Linked DNA regions of Anaerosoma tenue. The protein of the gene in region 1 binds, or shares a complex with, the protein of each later gene. Links are inferred from orthologs where the notes say so. Each region holds a gene or a part of one and is shown on either strand. Other genes may lie near its edges. The genes, in order: accC and accD.

Region 1 (11,525 bases):
GTAGCTGCCGCGCTGGCCCGCCTGGCGTCCGGCCGGGACCTCTAGGCGCACGGCACCGGCACAGGTCCTACGGGGTCATCGCCGGATAGTACCCGTCTGCACCATCGCCCGTGCCGTAGTATCCGCTCGCCCTTCCTGCCAGCAGGTATACGAGCGAGAGACGACCCTGCGGGGTCTCAAGATGATCGACGGCCGACACCCCTTCCCCGTCGCACACGCTGGCGACACCACCCGGAGTCTCCGAGAGTTCGGCCGCGGCAGCATGCTCACCGTCGGCGATGATCCGCTGTGCAAGGGACAAGGAGAACGGGTCGCAGCCCTCTGATCCGGTGCCTGCGATCACGACGGCGTCGACCGTGAACGTGCCGGTGAGGCTCTCCGTCGCCATCCGACCGGTCGAGACGAGCAGCTCGGTGAGCGGACGTTCGCCGCCTGCGCGCCACTCGGCATACAGCAGCTCCGCGACCTGCTCACGAAGCGCCTCGCCGGGCTCGGCCATCTCGATCCCCTCGCCGAAGAGGAGTCCCGCAAGACCCTCCGGCTCCGTCTGGTCAAGACCGAGCGCCGGCGTGTTGAGCGTGACCACATAGGCCGCTCCTCCCGCCGACTGCACGGTCTCGCGGACCGCCTCCACGCTGTGCGCCTGACCGGCGGTAGCGAGCACCGCAACGTCGGCGTCGCTCAGGAGGCCGTCAACGAGCGGACCTACGACGTCCTCGGCGAATGCACGATCCCTCTCCAGACCCAGCGAGAGCGTCTCGTTCTCGGCGGAGATCTCATCGAACCGGGCCTGGAGCTCCCGCACCACTTCGACGCCTTGATCGTCGAGCATGCCGCGTTCCGCGACCACGGTGCCGAGCAGAAGGCCGAGGGCCAGCGCGAAGAACACGGCCACCAGCGACGCGATGTGATATCGCAGGTTGTACATCGTGACGAGCCTCCTAGAGTCCGATCAGTGTCCGGAGCTGCAGCAACATCAGGTTGAGGAACGCGCGCGTACCGGGCGAGATGATGACGGCGACAGAGAGGACCGCCAGGCCCGCGAACGAGAGCACCAGCAACTGCATCGGGCTTACCGATGCACGATACAACCTGCTCACGCCTTTCGCGTCAACCAGGCGCGGTCCCACCCTGAGCCGAACAAGGAACGTCGATGCCATACCCTTGCGGCCCTTGTCGAGCTGCTCCAGCAGGTTCCAGTGGGTACCGACAGCGACTATGAGTTCGGCGCCCGACTCGCTCGCCAGCATCAGCGCGAGATCCTCGCTCATCCCCGCGCTGCGCCACTCGGTACCCGTGAGCCCCGCAGATTGCAGCCGTTCACGCCCGGGACATCGCCCATCGACGTATGCGTGGACGACCAGGTCTCGTGCCTTTGTGAGAGCCTCATCGCTCACCGAATCCATGTCGCCGATGATGATGTCCGGCTTGAGCCCGATCTCGAGCAGCGCGTCGGCGCCACCATCCACCCCGATGAGGACCGGCTTCATCTCACGGATGTAGGGCACGAGCGTGCGCAGGTCGTTCTTGTAGTCGTATCCGCGAACCACGACGAGTGCGTGCCGGCCCTCGATATGCGTGCGCAGATGCGGCACGGCGACCGGACCGGTCAGCAGGTCGCGCTCCTTGTCGATGAACTCGATCGTGTTCCGTGCGAACGCGTCGAGTTGCTCATCCAGACGCGCGGTGGCCTCGGTCATGGCCGCCTCGACGCCCTCGATGGTAAGCCTCGTACCGGAAGCCACCGCTTCACCATCGCGATAGACCGTGCCGCGTGATACCTCTATCCGATCGCCTTCGGTCACCCCTTCGAAGACCTCCGGACCCACCGCGTCAAGGATCTCCACGCCTCCGCGCAGAAGCAGCAACGGGCCCAGGTTCGGGTAGCTGCCGGAGATCGACGGCGAGGCGTTGATCACCAACTCAACGCCGGACTCGAGGAGCGACTCCGCGCTGAGGCGATCCATGTCGACGTGATCGATGATGGCGATGTCGCCATGCTCGAGCCGTTTGACGAGGTCCTTCGTGCGATGGTCCAGTCGTGCGGTCCCATATACGTACATCTCTGGCTACCCTCTCACCATGTCAGCGACCTGCGCGGAGAGCAGCTCGCGCGCGTGTGCGATACCCGCCTCAGAGGTGCCGCCCGAGAGCATTCGGGCCACCTCGGCAACGCGCTCATCGCCGGTGACGCTCCGGACGGTGGTCACCGTACGGCCATCGTGCTCCTGCTTCTCCACGACCATCTGGACGTCGGCACACGCGGCTACCTGGGCAAGATGCGTCACCACGAGCACTTGGTGGCTCCGGGCGAGTCTCGCCAGCCGCTCCCCGACCGCGTGTGCAGTGGCGCCGCCTATCCCGGCGTCCACCTCGTCGAACACCAGGACCGGCACCGCGTCGGCCTCCCCCAGCACGCCCTTGAGGGCGAGCATCACCCGCGAGACCTCTCCGCCCGACGCGATCTTGGCAAGCGGCCGGAGCTGTTCTCCGGCAGCGGACGTGAACAGGAACTCCACCCGCTCGGGGCCGTCCGACGTCCATGACTCGAACGGCAACGCCGTCCGCTCGACGCCGAACTGCGCATGCGCGAGCGCCAGATCGGAAGCGGCTTCGCCCAGCCGTGCCACGAACGGCGCGGTGGCGGCATCACGGACGGCGCGAAGGGACTCCGCGGCCTCACACAGGACGGCCGCCGCTTCCTCAGCATGCCGCTCGGCATCCGCCAACCCCGCCTCACCCGCCTCGAGGACGTCGAGTTCCTCCGAGGCGCTCTCCCGCATGGCGATCACGGCCGCCACGGTCCCACCGTACTTGCGGGTGAGCCCCTCTATGCGGTGCAGCCTCGCTTCAGCGGCATCCAGAGCTTCCGCATCGTGGTCGATGCTCTCCGCATACTCAAGGACCTGTGCCGCGAGCTCCTGCAGCTCGATGTCCAGTCGGGAGACCGTCTCCGCGAAGCCGTCGAGCGCGGGATCCAGGCCTCGGACACCGCCAAGCGCCGCGAGCGCGGCCGAGAGGCCGTCCGAGGCGCCCCGCTCCTCTTTCAGCGCCTGCCATGCCGCGTATGACGCCTCCGCCAGCCGCTCACCATACCTGAGCCGAGGCAGCAGCGCCGTCAACTCCTCGTCTTCACCCGTCTGCGGCTCAACGGCATCGATGTCCCCGATGACGAAGCGGAGGTAATCGGCCCGCTGCTCCCGGTCGGCGAGCGCCCCACGAAGCTCATCCAGACGCGCGACCGCCTCCCTGGCCGTCCGCCGGGCTTCCCGATATCGCGCGAGCGCCTCCGCGGCCTCCTCGCCGATGTAGCGATCGAGATAGCCGGCGTGACGGGCCGGCGACAGCAACGCCTGGTGCTCGTGCTGGCCGTGGAGATCCACCATCGGGCCGAGTGTGTCCGCGAGCATCGCCACCGTTGCCATCTCGCCGTCTATGGAGCAGCGCGACCGCCCCTCGGCGCTGATGCGGCGACGAGCGACGATGTCACGACCGTCGATCACGAACCGCCCCTCCACCACCGCCTCGGCAGCTCCTTGCCGCACCATCGCCGAATCGGCGCGTTCGCCCAGAAGCAGCTTCAGCGCGGACACGAGCACGGTCTTGCCTGCGCCGGTCTCCCCCGATAGCACCGTGAGGCCGGGGCCGAGCTCCAGCCACACGTCCTCTATCAGTGCGAGATCCCGCACATGCAGCTCTGCCAGCACGTCAGACTCCAAAGAAGGTCGTACCGAGGGACGAGTAGAACCCGCGCCCGTTGGCGCGGACGAGGCGCACGTCCTGATCGCTCACGCGTATCCGCACGCTGTCGAGCGTCGTACGGCATGGGACCTGGTCGCCGTCCACGGAGACACATGCATCAGCCCGCGCGAGCGTGGGGCACCGGAGCGTGAGAACGTCGCCAGGCGCGGAGACCACCGGCCGCGCCGCAACGGTATGGGGCGCGACGGGAACGGTCACGATGCCGCGTACCCCCGGCGCCACAGCGGGTCCACCGGCCGAGAGCGCGTACGCGGTGGAACCAGTGGGGGTTGCGGCGATGACCCCGTCGCACAGATATCGTCCGATGACGGAGCCGTTCACATCGACCTCGAGCTCGATCGACCGCGATGTCGCCCCTCGGCCGACGAACACCTCGTTCAGCGCCCGATACGATCCCGCCTCACGCCCACCCGCCATGACGGTGGCCTCGATCGTCTGCCTCCGCTCGATCGAGACGTCGCCCGCGAGCGCCGATGAGACGGCCTCGAGCACGTCCTCGCCACGCGCGCCGGAGAGGAATCCAAGGCGGCCCAGATTCACGCCGAGGATCGGCACGTCGAGCTGCCCAAGGATGTGGACCGCCTTCAGGATGGTGCCGTCTCCTCCGAGGGCGACTGCGAGCTCAGGTGTCCCGATGTCAGCGCGTGCCACGGGGATGGCATCCACACCGCTGAGGTCGACGTCCTCGGCGATCATCACCGGCTCGTAACCTCCGGACCGCAGGTACTCCACCACTCCGCGGGACGCATCGATGGAGCGAGGGTTCATCGGGTTTGGAACGAGCAGTACACGCACGCTAGCCTCCCAATGCGGCATGCGCCGCCTCTACGATCGCATCGACATCCACCTTGACCGGCTCGCCTTCCGGTCTGAGACACACCCAGAACTCGATATTACCTTCCGGGCCCGTGATGGGCGACCAGCCAAGGCCGCACACTGCCCACCCGTCCTGCTCCGCAGTGGCCAGCACCGAGCCGAGAACATCACGATGGACCGCTGGATCGCGCACCACACCTTTCTTACCGATACGTCCTTTACCGGCTTCGAACTGAGGCTTAACCAGAGCGAGACAGACGGCGTCATCGGCCAGGATCGTACGCACCGCCGGCAGGACCTTGCACAAGCCGATGAACGACACGTCTATGACCGCCATGTCGTACGGTCCTCCGAGCCGCTCCGGATCGGCAGTGCGGATGTTCGTGCGTTCCAGCACGTGGACACGAGGATCGTTGCGGAGCGACCAGGCGAGTTGCCCGTAGCCGACGTCAACGGCCGTCACGGAGCGTGCGCCCCGCTGCAGCAGACAATCGGTGAAGCCGCCTGTGGAGGCTCCCACGTCGACGGCGCACACGCCTGAAGGGTCGACGCCGAAGGAGTCAAGCGCCCCCGCCAGCTTGTGGCCGCCGCGCGATACGTACTGGGGCCGCTCGACCACGAGGATCTCAGCGTCAGGCTCCACGGGCGCACCAGCCTTTGACACCGTCACGCCGTCGACGCTCACATCACCGGCGAGGATGACACCCCGGGCCTGCTCTCGCGATCGCGCAAGACCCCTGCTAACGAGCTCGACGTCGAGCCTGCGCGCCGTCATCTAAGATCGCACCTTCCGCTTCGCGCAGAGCCGCCAGCCTCCGCAGGATCGCATCGGTCACCGACTCAGGCGTGAGTCCGACCTCTTCGAGCAGGATGCTCGTCTTCCCGTGCGTCACGAAGCAATCGGGGATCGCGATCTTCATGACGGGGACTGTGATCGCCTCTTCAGCGAGGGTCTCCATCACGGCGCCGCCGAAGCCGCCTTCACCGGTGTTCTCCTCCAGGGTCACGATGAGCGGCCTGTCGGCAGCTCTCCTAACCGCATCGCGGTCGAGAGGCTTCACCCAGCGCATGTCCACCACTTCAGCCGTGACGCCGTGCGCAGCGAGCGACTCGGCCGCACGCTCGGCGGTCTCGACCATCCGCCCGATGGCCAGTAGGGCGACGTCCTCCCCCTGACGCACCGTCTCGGAGACACCGGGGGTGAGCATCCGCCGCTCAGCGGGCAGCGCCACTCCGCGACCAGCGCCTCTCGGATACCTGATCGCCACCGGGCCGTCCATGGCGAGTGCCGTATGCAACATGTCCGCCAGCTCGGCCTCGTTGGACGGCGCCATCACGGCGAGACCGGGAACGGCCCGCAGGAACGTGAGGTCGAAGACGCCGTGGTGCGTAGGGCCGTCCTCGCCCACCAGGCCCGCTCGGTCGAGGCAGAAGACCACGTGGAGACCCTGGAGAGCGGCGTCCATGATCACCTGGTCGTAAGCGCGCTGGATGAAGGTCGAGTAGATCGCTACCACGGGTATCTGGCCGCCGTGTGCGAGCCCAGCGGCCAGACCCACCGCGTGCTGCTCGGCTATGCCTACGTCGAAGAACCGGTCCGGAAAGCGCTCCGCAAACGCCGTGAGGCCCGTTCCCGCCGGCATGGCCGCCGTGATGGCGACGATGCGCTGATCGCGCTCGGCCTCGGTCACGATCGCATCGCCGAAGACTTGCGTGTAGCTGAGCGGTTTGGGGCCGCCGCCGTTCGCACGGCCCGTCTCCACGGAGAACGGGCTCACGCCATGGAACTCGTCGGGGCGGTCCTCAGCGTGCGTGTATCCCATGCCCTTGCGCGTGACCGCATGCACAAGCACGGGACCGTCGGCGCTCTTGGCCCAGGTTATCGCGTTCTGCACCTGGGCGATGTCATGACCGTCGATGGGGCCGACGTACTGGATGCCGAGCTCCTCGAAGAGCATCCCCGGCACGATAAGCTGCTTCACCGACTCCTTGGCGGCCTCGCCGGCAGCCACCATCGCCGCACCGACCCTTGTGCGAGCGAGCGCCGACTCGACATCATCTCTGAGGCGACGGTATCGGCGGTCGAGCCTCACGCGCGCCAGGTAGCTCGACAGGGCCCCCACGTTGGGCGCGATCGACATCTCGTTGTCGTTCAGGAGCACGATGAGCCGCGAGCCCAGGTGGCCCGCATGGTCCAGCGCCTCGAACGCCATGCCCCCGGTCAGCGATCCGTCGCCGATCACCGCTACGATGGTCTCGTCCGTGCCGTTCAGATCGCGCGCAGCGGCGAGACCCAGCGCCACCGAGATCGACGTGCTCGCGTGCCCCGTGTCGTGCACGTCGTAGGGACTCTCGGTGCGCTTCGGGAACCCGCAGACGCCGCCGTACGTGCGCAGCGTTCCGAATCCCTCCCTGCGCCCAGTGATGAGCTTGTGGACGTACGCCTGGTGGCCTACATCCCAGATCACGCTGTCAGCGGGGCAGTCGAGCGCCCGGTGAAGGCCCAGCGTGAGCTCCACGACACCAAGGTTCGGCGCGAGATGACCGCCCGTCTCAGAGACGGTAGCGATGAGAGTCGCCCGGATCTCGGCAGCCAGCTGCGTGAGCTCCTCGCTGCTGAGCGCCTTCAGAGCGGCCGGTTCGTTTATGGAATCAAGAATGGGCGTCTGTGACACTGATCAGGCACACTCCCGTGCGTGGGGGTCGCGGCGGCACCCTGGATTCCCATCGTACCACCCGCGCGCTGCACGAATGCCAGCGCCGCAACCCTGCCGTAACTGGCCGGTCACTCTGCCGATGAGTCGGCCTGCTGCGCGTCACCCGTGGCATCGGCACCCTCATCGGGGTCCGCGCCGTTGAGCGGCTGACCCGGCACATCGTCTTCAGCGGCCGTGCCTTCGATGTCGGGAACGACCACCTCACCGGCCCCGGACGCATCATCCGGTCCACCGGTGCCGTCGACCTCTCCGCTCCCGGGCGCAGGAGCGGCACTCATGTCCGTGTGGTCGACGAGCTCGGTGCAGATATTCGCGAGGCGGACGCCCTCCTCGAGCAGATCGAGGCTCTTCTCGAGCGACGTGTCCTTCTTGCGCGCCTCTGCGGCGATCTCCTCCAGCCTGACCCGCGCGGTCTCGAACGTGTACCTCTCATCCGCCATCGCCGGTCAGACCCCTTCCTCATGTTCCACGTCATCGGTCACGTCGTCCGGTACCGGCTCGCCACGCAGCTCCGCGATCTTGCCGAGCACCCCGTTGACGAACTTGGGCGAATCGTCACCGCCGTACGCCTTGGCCAGCTCGACGGCCTCGTTGATAGCCACCGAGGCCGGAACGTCCTCCTCGAACATGATCTCGTACACGGCCAGACGCAAGATGTTCCGGTCCACGAACGGCATACGCATCAACGACCAATGCTGTGAGGTGGCTTCGATGCGCGCATCCACCTCGCCCTGGCGCGCCTCTGTGCCGAGCACGAGCTGGCGGCAGTAGTCGGAGGGCTCCCCGTCCTCGTCGTTGAACGATCGGGTGTCGAGTATCGACCGGACGTCCTGCCCGGTGATATCGCGCTGGTAGAGTATCTGGAGCGCCTGACGGCGCGCGCGGGTTCGCTCGAGCATCATCTACCCGTACCCGGTCTACCGTACGTCACTGCTCGTCCGGGAAGACGACCCCGTCGACGTACACGTCGACGGAAGCGACCGCCTGGCCGGTGTGCGTGAGCAGGGCGTCCGTGACCGCACGCTGGACCTCGGTCGCCACCTCACGCAGCGGCCTGCCATACGATGCGCTGATCCGCACGCTCGCGGTGAGTTCGTTACCCTCTCCCACCTCGACGACCACACCGCGAGCCGCACCCTTGGGCACAAGTCCCGCGAGTCCGCCCGCAGCCGGCACGATCGCCGCCACGCCCTCCACGGACTGCGTAGCCACCTGGGCGATGGTCTCGAGGACGCCCGGGGCGACCCCGATGCCGTCCAGCGTGATCTCCTCAGACATCGTGCCCCTCCTCGGGTCGGGAGCCGTCGATCACGAACGCGTTCAGAGCAGCCTGGTCGACATGCTGCTCAACGTAGTCAGTATAGACCTCGGCCTTCACGAAGTGCGGTTCCTCCACCACGAACTGGTGGAACGGGATGGTGGTGGGGATGCCGACGACGATGAACTCGTCGAGCGCCCTGCGCGCACGGGCGACCGCCTCATCCCGGGTCTCGCCCCATACGATCAGCTTGGCGAGCAGGGAATCGTAGTACGGGGGCACCATGTACCCGCCGTACACGTGGCTGTCCACGCGGACACCGAACCCTCCCGGCGGGTTGAAGCACTCGACCATCCCGGGGTGCGGCCTGAAGTTGTGTATCGGATCCTCGGCGTTGATGCGGAACTCGATAGCGTGGCCGCGAAGCGTGACCGAATCCTGCGAGGCATGTGTCATGCGGTCGCCGGCTGCGATCCGGATCTGCTCCTTGATGATATCCACGCCGGTGATCTGCTCGGTCACGGGATGCTCCACCTGTACGCGCGTATTCATCTCCATGAAGAAGAAGCTGCCATCCGTGTCGAGCAGGAACTCCACGGTGCCGGCGTTCACGTAGTCGACCGCACGAACCGCCTTCAGGGCCGCTTCGCCCATCGCCGCCCGCAACTCCTCGCTGAGCGCGGGTGAGGGCGCCTCCTCGATCAGCTTCTGGTGACGCCGCTGCACCGAGCAGTCACGCTCGTAGAGGTAGATCGCATTGCCGTGCGTATCGGCGAGCACCTGGATCTCGATGTGCCGCGGCCGCGACAGGTACTTCTCGAGATACACCTCGTCGTTGCCGAACGCGGCGGCGGCCTCCGTCTTGGCCGCGGTGAAGTTGTGGACGAGCTCCGACTCGTCGGCGGCCACACGCATGCCCTTGCCACCGCCGCCCGCGGACGCCTTGATGAGCACGGGAAAGCCGACCTCGCGAGCGAAAGCGAGCGCCTCTTCGGCCGTTTCGACGATGCCGTCGCTGCCAGGGACGCACGGCACTCCGGCAGCCATCATCGTGCTGCGTGCCACCGCCTTGTCGCCCATCCGCTCGATCGCATCCGCCGAAGGACCCACGAACACGAGGCCTGAGTCGGCACATGCGCGGGCGAAGGCCGCGTTCTCCGCGAGGAACCCGTACCCCGGGTGCACGGCGTCGGCGCCGCTCGTGAGCGCCGCGGAGATGATGTTGGGCATGTTGAGGTAGCTCGCCGACGATGGCGCCGGACCCACGCACACGGCCTGGTCGGCCATCCGTGCGTGGAGAGAGTCCCTGTCAGCCTCCGAGAAGACGGCCACCGACCTGATACCCAACTCCTTGCACGCGCGCACGACGCGGAGTGCGACCTCCCCGCGGTTGGCGACGAGCAGTGTCCGTATCGCAGCCACTAGGCGACCGGCTCGTAGTAGAAGAGGACCGCACCGTACTCGACAGGCTGCGCGTTGACGGCGGCCACCTCACGGATGACGCCGGCCTCCTCGGCAGCGATCTCGTTCATGAGCTTCATCGCCTCAAGGATGCACAACGACTGGCCCTCGGCCACGGTATCGCCCACCATCACGTACGGGTCGGCGCCCGGCGACGGAGACGCGTAGAACGTGCCGACCATAGGCGCGGTCACCGCACGCCACGTTGCGGGTCGCCCGGCGGTGGATGTGGTATCGACCACCTGGGGCGACTCCGGAGCGGCAGGCGCCGGCGGAGCGGGGACATGCTGGTGATGTGACGGTTCGACCGACGTGCCGCCCTTGCGGACGACCACGCGGGCATCGCCCTCCTCGACAACGATCTCGGTGACGTCCGAACTCTCGATGAGCTTCACGAGCTCTGCGATGTGATTCACGTTCACTGCGTCGTCCTCTCTGGCATGATCGATCTCGCGCCCGGTCATGAACACAGCGCCTTCGGCCCCCTCGCGATGACGCTCGAGGAACGCTCGCGCCTCGTTGGGGAACAGCGCGTACATCAGTACGTCTTCTTCAGTGTGCGCAAGGTCGCCGACCTCGGCGGCCACCTGGTCATACGTGGTCGTCACCAGCGATGCCGGACGGACATCGGCGGGCAGCGGTTCCGCATCGCGCAGGACGCTCGCGACGACATCAGGATCCATCGGACCGGGCGCCTTGCCGTACAGTCCGCGGATGTAGTCCTTCATCTCCTGCGGGACCACCGACCACCGCTTGGCGGTGAGCACGTTGATCACCGCCTGCGTACCCACGATCTGGGACATCGGCGTCACGAGCGGCGGATACCCCACCTCGGCGCGGACCTTTGGGATCTCAGCGAGCACGTCGGACAGTCTCGAGCTGGCGTTCTGTAGCTCGAGCTGGCTGATGAGGTTGCTCATCATGCCGCCCGGGACCTGATGGCTGAAGACCTCCATATGCAGCAGCGAGGTGACGCCTCGCTTCAACTGCTTGGCCTGTCTGATGTCCTCCCAGTACTGTGCGATCTCGAAGAGCAGGTCGAGATCGAGGCCGCTGTCGTAGGGGCTCTCCTTGAGCGCCGCCACGATCATCTCCACCGCCGGCTGACTGTTGCCGAAGGCGAGCGCCACCACCGCAGTGTCTATGATGTCCGCACCGGCCTCAGCGGCCTTGAGGTAGTTCATGGGCGCCATGCCGCCGATGTAGTGACAGTGCACGTGGACCGGCAGTCCCACTTCGTCCTTGAGCGCCCGCACCATCTTCTCGGTGCGGAAGGGCGTGAGCATGCCCGCCATGTCCTTGATGCAGATCGTGTCGGCGCCGAGATCCTTGAGCTGCTCGGCATAGCGGATGTAGCTGTCCAGCGTGTGCACCGGGCTGACGGTGTACGAGATCGCGCCCTCGAAGTGCGCGCCCGATTCCTTGATGGCGAGAGCTGCAGGCGTGATGTTGCGGATGTCGTTGAGCGCGTCGAAGACCCTGAACACGTCGATACCGTTGCGGTGCGACGC
Region 2 (11,407 bases), on another replicon or contig:
CAGCTTCTGGTTGCGCCGGTGGTCGGCCAGGTCGTTCTTCTGGCCCACGGGCTTGCCGGGGTTGGCTCGCGAGGTGCGCAGGATGATGTCCTTGCGGTTGCGGATGCCCGAGACGTCGTTGCGGCTCAGACGGATGAAGTGCTGCCCCTCCACGAGTGGCCGGTCCTCCGAGTAGTTCTCCAGGTTCTCGTACCCGTCATAGAAGCCGAGCACCTCGATGCCGCTGTTGAGGAACGACAGCGCGGCTGCGGAGATCACGGCGTTGGCGGCCGGAGCAGGACCTCCGCTGAAGAGCATCCCTACCCGTTTGATGCCGGTCTCACCGTTCACACGATCACGCCCCCATCGGTCCAGACTTCTTCGGCCGTTCAGTCGGTCTCGTTGTACTCCCCGATGGCGCGGAGCCGCTCGTAACGGCGTTCCAGCAGCCCGTCGGGGTCCTCCTCGCTCAACGCATCGAGCGCGGTGGCGATCCGGACGCCCACCTCACCGGCCACGATCTCCGGCTCCCGGTGTGCGCCGCCAAGCGGCTCGGGAACCACCTCATCGGCGATACCCATCCTCAGCAGGTCCTCGGCAGTGAGCGCCAACGCGGCCGCCGATTCGGGCGCCCGCGCCGCGTCCTTGTGCAGGATCAGCGCACACATCTCGGGGCTGATGACGGAGTAGTATGCGTGCTCCAGCATGATCAGACGATCGCCGAAACCGATCGCGAGAGCGCCTCCGCTGCCCCCCTCGCCGATACCCACGACCACCACAGGCACCCGCACGGCCGACAGCGTGGCGAGACAGTCCGCGATCGCCCACGCCTGGCCCCGCTCCTCGTCCTCGAGCCCGGGTGACGCGCCTGCAGTATCCAGGAACGTCACGATGGGCAGACCGAAACGGTCAGCCAGCCGCATCGCACGCTCGGCCTTGCGGAACCCTTCCGGATGCGGGCTGCCGAAGTTGCGTGCGACGTTCTCCTTGGTCGTGTGCCCCTTGTTGTGCCCGATGACCACCACGCGACGGCCACCGAGGGTGGCAAGCGCCGTGTACATCGCCTGGTCGTCTGCGTACCGGCGGTCGCCCCTGAGCTCCACGACATCGTCGAAGAGGTATGCCACGTAGTCGGCGGTCTTGGGCCGGTCGGGGTGCCGGCTCACCTGTACCTTCTCCCACGGGCTCAGCGTGGAGTACAGCGTGGCCCGGAGCCGCTCGACCTCGCGCTCCAGGTCCGCGATCTCAGCGGCGAGCTCGGGAGTCGATGCGATATCGAGGTTCGCGAGCGCCGCGAGCTTCTCTTCCAGGTCGGCGAGCGGGCGCTCGAACTCCATCACGAAGCGCGCCATCACGCCTCACCGCCTTCGGGAAGGAGCGCCGGCGTATCGTCTGCTCCGGCAGGGACGACGCGATCGGCGGGCATCAGATAACCGAGCACCGTGGCCACTCGGGAACGCGACTCCCCGCGAGGCACGACCTCGTCGATCATCCCGTGCGACTGGAGCGAGGCGGCGGTCTGGAACCCCTTGGGGAGCGACCGGCGTATGGTCTGCTCCACCAGCCGGGGACCCGCGAAGCCGATCATCGCGCCCGGCTCGGCGAATATGACGTCGGCCAGTACTGCGAAGCTCGCGGTGACGCCACCGTAGGTGGGGTTCACAAGCATCGAGACGTAGGGCAGCCCCGCTCGCGACAACCGTTCGGCGGCGGCGGCCGTCTGCGCCATCTGCATGAGCGACAGCATCCCCTCCTGCATGCGGGCGCCGCCCGACGCCACGATCATGACGACACCGCGCTGTTCCGTTCTCGCGCGCTCGAAGGCACGGGCGATACGCTCGCCCACCACGGATCCCATGGACGCTCCGATGAACCTGAAGTCGAGCGCGCCCACCACAACCGGATGACCGTCGATCGTGGCCGTCCCCGTGAGCGCCGCATCGTCCATCCCGGTGGTCTGGCATGCGCGCTCCAGGCTGGAGGCATACGGCTTGCCGGCCGAGAAACGCAGGGGGTCGCTCGAGACCAGGCCCGCATCGATCTCCGCGAAGCTCCCCGGATCGACTAACGCGTCGATCCTGTCCCGGGCGATCAACTCGAAGTGGTGATCACAGTGGGGACAGACCGACAGGCTGCGCTCGACCTCTCCCTGATAGAGCGTGCGTTTGCACTCGGGGCAGGTCCGCCACACGCCATCGGGCAGACTCTCCGTTCCGCTACCGGTGGATACCGTGTAGCGGCGCCCCTCGCGCTGTTTGAACCAGTCGTTGATCGGCATATCGCTCCACGACCCTCGGCGACGTACAAGTGGTAATGATAACGCGGCACCGCCACCGGGGCGATGCCGCGCTCTCGATCGCAGGCACCTTTGCGCTAGACGGTGAACTCCTTCTCGCCTTCGAACACCGCGAGCGCGTCGTCCACCGGCCAATCGCCGAGGGTGATAGCGCTGATGGCTTTGGTGAGCCGCACCGCCTCGTCGAGCGGGCGCTGGTGGATGTTGCGGCCAGTGGCGTTGCCGCTGGCGCCGCCAACGTGGATCTGCTCCCACAGCTGGGTGAGGAACGTCTTGGCGTCAACGGTCGATCCGCCCGCGCACACAAGGCCGGTACGCCCGGCAGCCGCGGCGGCTTCTTTGAGCTTCTCGGCCGACGACTTCTCATCGTCGCCCTTGGGCGGGTTGACCTTGACGAAGTCCGCGCCCAGGCTGACGGCGACGCCTGCTGCGCCGGCGATCAGGTGCGCGTCCTTCTCATCGATGACGGCCTTCCCGCGGGGGTAGATCCACAGCACGACGAGCAGCCCCATGGAGTGCGCGTCGGCGATCAGCTGCCCCGCCTCCTGCATCATGTTCGCCTCGTACTCGCTGCCGAGGTAGATCGTGTAACCCACACCCACCGCATTCACGCCGTTGTCTCGCAGGTCGAGGACGGTCTGGATGTCGTAGAGCTGCGGGCTGTACGGGTCGTCCTGGTGCTTGGCGGGATCCTTGGCCGAGGTCTTCACCAGGTGCGTCTTGGAGTTCATCTTCACGAGGTAGTTGATGTCCGGGTAGTCGGCGGCATACTGCGCGATGAGCCCGCGCTGACCGGCGAGCACGCCGCAGATGCCCTGGTCGCCGATGCGGAAGAGGTGCTCGGGCTCCGCGTCTTCAGGAGCGATGCCGTCACCGTAGAAGTCGTCGTTCAGGTGCTCGACCTTCTGGTCGCAGGCGAACAGCATGAGGCGCCCCGTGCCCCGGGTAGCCGCCAGGTAGTTGTCGATGTAGGTCTCGCGCGCCTCGGCGGGCACGTCCACCGGGACTCTGACCTGGTCACGCGTGATGCTCGGCATATGGTCCTCCTCGTGGTCGGGTGAATACGTGATCGCGGGCGCACGCATCCGGCGTGCCGGTGCACACCGCCCGCACATAGGTTATGCCACGAACGCGCTCGATGCTATCACCCGATGCGCTTCTCCATCCGCACGTGCGGAACGCCCGTGCGGCCGAAGGGAAAGACGTCGCTCACCGTGCGCCATCCGATACGCGTGTAGAAACCCTCCGCGGTCGTGCGGGCGTTGAGTGTGAGCAGGGCGATCCCGCGGCGCCGCGCCTCGTCCTCGATGCCGGTCATCAGCGCGCTCCCGACGCCGCCCCCCTGGAGCTCGGGCAGCACGCTCACCTGCCGAACATGGCCGGTGCCGTCGGGTTTCAACAGCATGTTCGCGTACCCCACGAGCTTGCCGTCACGGAACGCCGCGATATGCAGACGATCCGCCCCCTCGTCGTCCCAGCGGTCGTCACGCGGGATCCCGAACGGGGCGAACAGCACCTCATGGCGCAGTGCGTGCACCTCGGCCATCCGTGGGTCGGCAGGGTCGAGCCATTCGAGCACGATGTCCCGCATCTCAGCCCCGGTACGCGTTGGTGATGGGCATGCGGCGGTCGCGCCCGAACGCCTTGGCCGTGACGCGCGTCCCCGGCGCGGCCTGACGGCGCTTGTACTCGGCGGCGTCCACCATCCGCACCACCCGTTCCACGACCTCCGGGTCGTGGCCATGCGCGACGAGGTCGTCCACCGAGCGGTCCTCCTCGATGTAGCCGAGAAGCACCGCGTCGAGCACGTCGTAGGGCGGGAGGCTGTCCTGATCGGTCTGATCGGGGCGCAGCTCTGCCGAGGGAGGCTTGTGCAGCGTGGCCTCGGGGACGGCCGGCGAAACCGTGTTGCGCCAGCGGGCGATGTCGTAGACATGCGTCTTGAAGACGTCCTTGATGGGCGCATAGCCGCCCGCCATGTCTCCGTACAGCGTCGAGTACCCCACCGCTAGCTCGCTCTTGTTGCCCGTGACCAGCACCAGCCAGCCGTTCGCGTTGGAAAGCGCCATCAGCATCGTGCCACGGATGCGCGCCTGAAGGTTCTCCTCGGCCAGCGTCCGCTCCAACCGCCCGGCAGCCGGCTCGAGCGCGTCGAGCAGCGCCCGGTGAGGCGCGTCGATCGGGAGCGTGTGGGTTGCGATGCCGAGGTTCGCGGCAAGCTCGAGCGCGTCGCGCACGCTCCCCTCGCTCGAGTACGGCCCCGGCAGCAGCACGCCATGCACATGATCCGCGCCGAGCGCGTCGACCGCCACGGTCGCCACGAGCGCGGAGTCCACGCCGCCCGACAGGCCGAGGACCACGTCGGCGAAACCGTTCTTTCGACAGTAGTCGCCGAGTCCGAGAACGAGCGCCCGGTGCACCTCCTCCGGACCCTCGGGCGACGGCCTGAGGGACCCGGCACGAATCACGCCCGGCGCGATGTCGAACGAGGCGACGTCCTCCGTGAACGCGGCGGCACGGACAGCGAGGGTGCCGTCGGGCGCGAACAGCATCGACCGGCCGTCGAACACGAGCTCGTCCTGGCCGCCCACGAGGTTGCAGTACGCCACCCACACACCGCTTTCCGAGGCCCTGGCGCGGAGCATTTCCTCGCGCTCGCATCCCTTGCCCCGGTGGAACGGCGACGCCGAGATGTTGAGCACCGCCTGCGCGCCCGCCGCGGCAACACGCTCCACGGTCGCCGACGACCAGATATCCTCGCAGACCGTGAGCGCGCACTTCACGCCGGCGATATCGACGATGACGTCGCTCTGCCCCGGCTCGAAGTAGCGCTCCTCGTCGAAGACGCCGTAGTTGGGCAGAAGCCGCTTGTGGTAGACCGCGCGCACCTGCCCGTCGGCCAGATACGCCGCCGCATTGTGCAATCCTCTGTCCGAGCGGATCACGCACCCTGCCACACACGGCCGAATGGCCTGCGCAGCCAACCGCGCGAGCGCCGTCTCGGAGCGCTCCACGAACCCCGCACGCGCCAGCAGGTCCTCCGGTGGATAGCCGGTGAGCGCAAGTTCGGGCAGGAGCACGACATCAGCGCCGTCGGCCGAAGCCGCGGCGTCAAGGCACCGCTGGAGATTGCCTTCGATATCCCCCACGGTGACGTCGATCTGTGCAAGCGCGATACGCATGCGGTGAGTCTACCACCACGACGCGGGCCCGAACGGCGCACCATCTGCCGCTCGTCCGGACCGATGGTCGGGCGACTCCGCCCGCTATCCATCCGTGAGCACCGTTCTCGGTTACACTTGGCGTGTACGTCAACGAGAGGAGCCGCCATGCGCCCCCTGATACGCGTCGTTCTCATCGCTCTTGTCGTGGTGTTCTCCGCCTCGCTCGCCGCCTGCGCGACCGGCGGCGGGACCGCATCATCCGGCGACCTTGTCGCCGATGAGCGACCCGTGCCCGACGGGATGCCGGTGATGTACGAGTTCTTCACCACCAGTTGACCCAGCTGCACCAAGATGGCGCCCATCGTGAATGGGCTCAAGCCGCAGTACGAGGACGACGTCGCGATCCGCATGTACAACGTCGAATCGAGCGCCGAGGGCAACCAGCTCGCACAGGACTATGGTGTGCAGTTCGTGCCGACCTTCGTCTTCGTGAACGCCGACGGCACGGTGGCCGACACGCTCATCGGAGAGGTGTCCGAGAACACGCTCAAAGCGTCGCTCGACGCCTTGAAGTAAGGTCGACCGCCTCCGTCACCCACGAACAGCCGCAGCCAGCTCCCGCACGAACGACTCCACAGCGACAGGATCGGACTGTCGCCTGACGATGGCGCTCCCCACGATCACACCGTCGGCGATGGCGGCCACCTGCGCCGCCTGGGCGGCGTCACCCACGCCGAAGCCCACCGCCACCGGAAGGTCGGTATGGCGCTTGACGCGAGCCACCTGGTCGGCCAGGCCGATCGCCAGCGATTCGCGCTCGCCGGTGACGCCCATCGAGCTCACGCAGTAGACGAAGCCTGCCGAGGCGCCCGCCACCACCGCCAATCGCTCGTCGGTCGAGGTGGGCGCGGTCAGAAACACCGTATCGAGTCCTGCGGAGACCTGCCGCCACGGAGCCGATGCCTCCGGCGGCATGTCCGGGATGATGGCGCCCGCTATTCCTGCATCGAGCATCCGCTCCGCTGTCTGCTTGAGCCCGAGACGCATGACGGGGTTCATGTAGGTCATCGCCACGACGGGCGGCGCCTCATCCACGCCGGGGTCCCTGATGAATGCCGCCGCCACCTGGAGCGCGTGGACGAGTCCGAATCCTCCTTCGCCCGCGCGCGCAACGGCGGCCGCCTCGGCGATCACGGGGCCATCTGCGAGCGGATCGCCGTACGGGACGCCGAGCTCGATCACATCGGCGCCCCCTCGCGCAGCGGCCCGCAGCGCCTCGATAGACGCGCGCCGATCGGGATAGCCCGCCATCACATAGGTTATGAGAGCCGGCCTTCCCTTCTGGAATGCGGCCCTGAGGGCGGAGCGCGGGGCATCCCCTCGCTCGCTGTCCTCGCCGGGGGCCCGCGGCGCCGGATGGCGCGATGCGCCACCGACGCCTACCCCGGCTGCGGAGGCGTCGCTCAAGAATACCCCGCGCTCCGCCCTCTCACTCACCGAGACCCGCCTCCCGCACAATGTCCATGTCTTTGTCGCCGCGACCCGACACGGTCACGATCACGGTAGCGTCGCTTCCAAGTTCGGTCGCCAGACGCGGCAGCAATGCCAGCGCGTGCGACGACTCGATCGCCGGGATGATGCCCTCTACCCGCGTGAGCAGCGCGAACGCGTCGAGCGCCTCGGCATCGGTGACCGTCTCGTACCGTACGAGCCCCTCGTCCTTCAGGTAGCTGTGCTCGGGACCCACGCCGGGGTAGTCCAGGCCGGCAGAGATCGAATACGCCTCGAGCGGGTTCCCCGAATCGTCCTGCAGCAGGTAGCTGTAGAAGCCGTGCAGGACACCGGGCGAGCCCTTCGTCAGGGCAGCCCCGTGCCGGTCGGTGTCCAGCCCGAGCCCCGCGGCCTCAGCCCCGATCAGCAGCGGACGCTTCCCGACGGGAACATCGCGCAGGAACGGGTAGAACGTGCCGATCGCGTTGCTGCCGCCGCCGATGCACGCCACCACCGCATCCACGCTCGGAATCCGCTTCTCTTCCATCTGGCCGAGGATCTCCGAGCCGATGACGCTCTGGAAGTCGCGCACCATCTGCGGGTATGGATGCGGCCCGAGCGCCGAGCCGATCACGTAGAAGGTGTCCTCCACGCGCTCGACCCAGTGCCTGAGCGCGGCAGTCACGGCATCGGCGAGCGTGCCCTGCCCCTCGGCCACGGGGACCACTTCAGCGCCCAGCAGCCGCATCTTGTAGACGTTGAGCGCCTGGCGCCGGATGTCCTCCACGCCCATGAAGACAGCGCACTCCAGGCCGAGCAGGGCAGCGGTCGTGGCGGTCGCCACTCCGTGCTGACCGGCTCCCGTCTCGGCGATCACGCGGTGCTTGCCCATACGCTTCGCGAGCAGGCACTGGCCGATCGTGTTGTTCACCTTGTGCGCGCCGGTGTGGTTGAGATCCTCCCGCTTCAGGTAGACGGCGCCCAGCCCCACCTCGGCAGCGAGACGGTCGGCCCGGTAGAGCGGTGAGGGCCTTCCCACGTAGTCGCGGAGAAGGTACAACAACTCCTCCACGAACGCGGCGTCTTCGATGGCCTCCTGGTAGCCGGCTGCGAGTTCCTGCAGCGCGGGCACCACAGTCTCCGGCACGAAGGTGCCGCCGTACGGACCGTAGAAGCCCTGGGCGTCAGGCGTTGAATACGCCATCTCGGCAGAGGGCAGCAGCACGTCAGACATCAAGTACCTCCGGTTCAGTCGAGATCGTCAAGAGTCTTGATAAGCATGGTGTCGAGCACATCGTATGCGGCGTCGTTGAGGTGGGAGTCGTCCGGAGAGACAGCATAACCCCTCTCGAGCGCTCCTTCAGCATCTGCGAGCGCAGCGTTCAGGTCGAGCACCATGACGGCTTGCCCGGCGTCGCGTCGCTCCGCCGCGAACTCCGCGATCCTCCTGCCGAACTCCCGGTGCTCGCGCACGAGAGCCTGCGTGGTCTCACCCTCCACTCTGGGCAGAGCGGTGCCGAGGATCAGGCGGGTACCTGCCGCGTCGGCGGCATCCGCAACGATAGCGACGCACTCCATGAGCGCATCGAGTTCGCCGGCATATTCACCGCCATTGAAGTCCACGAAGCAGAACTTGAACAAGACCGTCGAACCGGCCGGGGCCGAGGCGATCGCATCCGCAGCGCTGCGTGCGATGCCCGGAGGGCCTTCTATCTCACGGAACGTGATCGTGTAGCCATCCAGGCTCGCGGTATCGGACCCCTCGCTCCCCCAGTGGTCAATCCAGCCCGTCATCACGGATCTGCCAAGTACGAGAACCTGCCGTGAGGTTCCAGCGACATCATCAGTACTGGCGCCGGACTCTCGGCTCGCGGCCTCCTCCTGCTCCGCCTCCGGAGCCGGACGCGCCTCACCGCACGCGGTCACGCCGATCACGAGAAGGAGTACGGCCAGTCCTGCGAGCATTCGCCTCATCCTGCTCGGACCTCCCCGTCCGCGACGCGTACCGCATCGCAGAACGCGGCGACCTTCGCACCGTCCTTGACCCCCGGCGACCGCTCGACGCCGCTGCTGACGTCCACAGCGTACGGGTGCAGCATCCGGACCGCCTCCGCGACGTTGTCAGGCCCGAGACCTCCTGCGAGGAGGACCGGGATATCCCGCGGCAGCATGTCCGCGACACGGCTCCACTCGAACGCGGTGCCCGTGCCTCCCTGCTCCCCGGGGACGTAGGTGTCGAGCAGGAGCGCCGCAACGGCGCCCCTGTATCGATCCACGTCCGCACCATCGAACCCCGGCCCCACCCGCAGCGCCTTTATCACCGGCACCGGAGCCGCTGCGCACGTCTCAGGCGCCTCGTCGCCATGGAACTGCACCGCGGTGAGGCCGAGCCGCGCCACCGCCTCCCACACATCGTCGGCCTGGGCGTCCACGAACACGCCTACGCGCGCTACGAGCGGGGGCGCCTCGGCGAAGACAGCGGCCGCCTGATCCAGCGTCACTTGCCGCTTCGACGGCGCCAGCACCACGCCGAGCGCATCGGCGCCTGCCGCGACCGCCGCCGCAGCGTCTTTCGCCCTGGTGAGACCGCATATCTTGATCCGGGTGCGAGACACGGCTACTCCTCCAGCGTCGTGCCGGCAGCGAAATCGAAGTCCTGCAGCTCACCGGCGTTGTACTTCTGATAGGCGGCAAGATCGAAGTGTCCGTGACCGGACAGGTTGAAGAGGATGACCTTGTCTTCGCCGGCAGCCTGGGCGTCCTTCGCCTCATTGATCGCGGCCAGGATAGCGTGGCTGCTCTCGGGCGCCGGCAAGATGCCCTCGGCTCGCGCGAACTGCACGGCGGCGTCGAAGCACGCGGTCTGGTCCACGGCCACGGCCTCGACCTCTCCCTCGTGCACCAGCTGGCTCACGAGAGGCGAGTCGCCGTGATAGCGCAACCCGCCGGCGTGGATGCCCGCCGGCACGAAGTCGTGGCCGAGCGTGTACATCAGCATCTGCGGCGTCATGCCCGCCTCGTCGCCGAGGTCGTAGCGGTACTCGCCCGCCGTGAGCGTGGGACATGCTTTGGGCTCGACGGCCAGCAGGCGAGCCTTGCTCTTGCCTTGGAGCTTGCGGTGATAGTACGGGAACGCGATCCCGGCGAAGTTGCTGCCCCCGCCGATGCACCCGATGACGACGTCGGGCTCCTCCTCGGCAAGTGTCATCTGCTCGATGGCCTCCTGGCCGATGATCGTCTGGTGCAGGCAGACGTGGTTCAGGACCGAGCCGAGCGAGTAGTGCGTGCCGGGATCCTTGATCGCTACCTCCACGGCCTCGGAGATGGCGATACCGAGGGAGCCGGTGGAGTCCGGATCCATCGCCAGCACATGGCGGCCGGCATCGGTGAGATCGGTCGGCGAGGCGTGCACCGTGCCGCCGTAGGTCTCCATGAGGATGCGGCGATACGGCTTCTGCTCGTAGCTCACCTTGACCATGAAGACCTCGACATCGATGCCATAGAGCGCACCAGCGATCGAGAGCGCGCTGCCCCACTGGCCTGCGCCGGTCTCGGTGGAGATCTTGGTGATGCCCTCCTGCTTGTTGTAGTACGCCTGCGGGATGGCGGTGTTGGGCTTGTGCGAACCAGCCGGGCTCACGCCCTCGTACTTGTAGAAGATCTTGACGCCCGCCGGCAGGCCGAGGTCGCGCTCAAGCTGCCTGGCGCGCAACAGAGGCGATGGACGGTAGGTCTTGTACACGTCGATGACCGCGCCCGGGATGTCGATCCAGCGATCGGGCGACATCTCCTGCTTGATGCACTCCATCGGGAAGATCATCGCGAGCCGCTCGCCGATCTGCTCCATCGTGAGCTCGGTGCCGTCGGGCGCAAACGCCTTCGGCGGCGCCGCCGGGGTCTTCAGGTCCGGCATGATGTTGTACCAGGCCTCGGGGATCCTGGTCTCGTCCAGCCCGAACCTCGTCTTGTCACTGCCCATGTCTCTCACTCCTCCCGCCGGAGCGCCTCGCCCCGGCAAACCGGTCTCCGCGAGCGTTCCGCTCACGGTCGTCACCGCTTCCCTATCGTCTCGAGCGCTTCCGCACGCCCGTAAGCTTTCTCACGGCCTCCTCGGGGACCGGCGCCCGCATGAGCGATGTCCCAACGAGCACCGCATCGGCGCCTGCATCCGCGGCGGCCTCGACATCCGCACGCACCCGGATGCCGCTTGCCGCGATCACGAACAGTTCGCAGCAGTACGCGGCTTCAGATACGAGCTCCAGTTGGGACGCCCTGTCCACCTCGAGGGTGTGAAGGTCCCGCGCGTTCACGGCGACGACCTCGACCTCGAGCGTGCATGCCTGATCCAGCTCGTCGAGGTCCGCCACCTCGACGATGGGACCGAGACCCAACTCCCACGCAAGGTCGACGTACTCCCGCGTTCGAACCCCCAGGACGCTGATCATCAGAAGCACCGCATCCGCACCGCTGGCGCGTG

Evidence for each region.
Region 2: the proteins of accC (region 1) and accD are in contact, whole or in part, in a solved structure (PDB 8UXZ), measured with the Escherichia coli proteins. The link is inferred for Anaerosoma tenue from one-to-one orthologs.

Annotation. Positions count from the first base shown.
Region 1 is NZ_JALNTY010000001.1:507,565-519,089, forward strand. Bases 7,771-10,770 are described here. They hold accC (acetyl-CoA carboxylase biotin carboxylase subunit), read right to left. Parts: upstream 9,976-10,770; coding sequence 8,566-9,975; downstream 7,771-8,565. Other genes in these bases: nusB (transcription antitermination factor NusB), read right to left, coding at 7,771-8,197; MSB02_RS02580 (Asp23/Gls24 family envelope stress response protein), read right to left, coding at 8,223-8,573; accB (acetyl-CoA carboxylase biotin carboxyl carrier protein), read right to left, coding at 9,975-10,770. Outside these bases: MSB02_RS02535 (glycosyltransferase family 2 protein), read left to right, coding at 1-45; MSB02_RS02540 (copper transporter), read right to left, coding at 68-928; putative cytokinetic ring protein SteA, read right to left, coding at 942-2,063; DNA repair protein RecN, read right to left, coding at 2,070-3,707; MSB02_RS02555 (NAD(+)/NADH kinase), read right to left, coding at 3,709-4,557; MSB02_RS02560 (TlyA family RNA methyltransferase), read right to left, coding at 4,559-5,353; dxs (1-deoxy-D-xylulose-5-phosphate synthase), read right to left, coding at 5,319-7,253; MSB02_RS02570 (exodeoxyribonuclease VII small subunit), read right to left, coding at 7,364-7,735; more of nusB, read right to left, coding at 7,742-7,770; more of accB, read right to left, coding at 10,771-11,525. UniProt on the Escherichia coli protein: This protein is a component of the acetyl coenzyme A carboxylase complex; first, biotin carboxylase catalyzes the carboxylation of the carrier protein and then the transcarboxylase transfers the carboxyl group to form malonyl-CoA.
Region 2 is NZ_JALNTY010000003.1:53,728-65,134, forward strand. What follows is about bases 295-3,176. They hold accD (acetyl-CoA carboxylase, carboxyltransferase subunit beta), read right to left. Parts: upstream 2,258-3,176; coding sequence 1,331-2,257; downstream 295-1,330. Other genes in these bases: MSB02_RS07895 (6-phosphofructokinase), read right to left, coding at 295-330; MSB02_RS07900 (acetyl-CoA carboxylase carboxyltransferase subunit alpha), read right to left, coding at 369-1,331; MSB02_RS07910 (beta/alpha barrel domain-containing protein), read right to left, coding at 2,353-3,176. Also shown: more of MSB02_RS07895, read right to left, coding at 1-294; more of MSB02_RS07910, read right to left, coding at 3,177-3,312; MSB02_RS07915 (GNAT family N-acetyltransferase), read right to left, coding at 3,420-3,866; MSB02_RS07920 (NAD+ synthase), read right to left, coding at 3,868-5,457; MSB02_RS07925 (hypothetical protein), read left to right, coding at 5,605-5,775; MSB02_RS07930 (thioredoxin fold domain-containing protein), read left to right, coding at 5,791-6,015; trpA (tryptophan synthase subunit alpha), read right to left, coding at 6,031-6,906; trpB (tryptophan synthase subunit beta), read right to left, coding at 6,929-8,164; MSB02_RS07945 (SGNH/GDSL hydrolase family protein), read right to left, coding at 8,179-8,904; MSB02_RS07950 (phosphoribosylanthranilate isomerase), read right to left, coding at 8,901-9,545; MSB02_RS07955 (TrpB-like pyridoxal phosphate-dependent enzyme), read right to left, coding at 9,548-10,909; MSB02_RS07960 (indole-3-glycerol phosphate synthase TrpC), read right to left, coding at 10,992-11,407.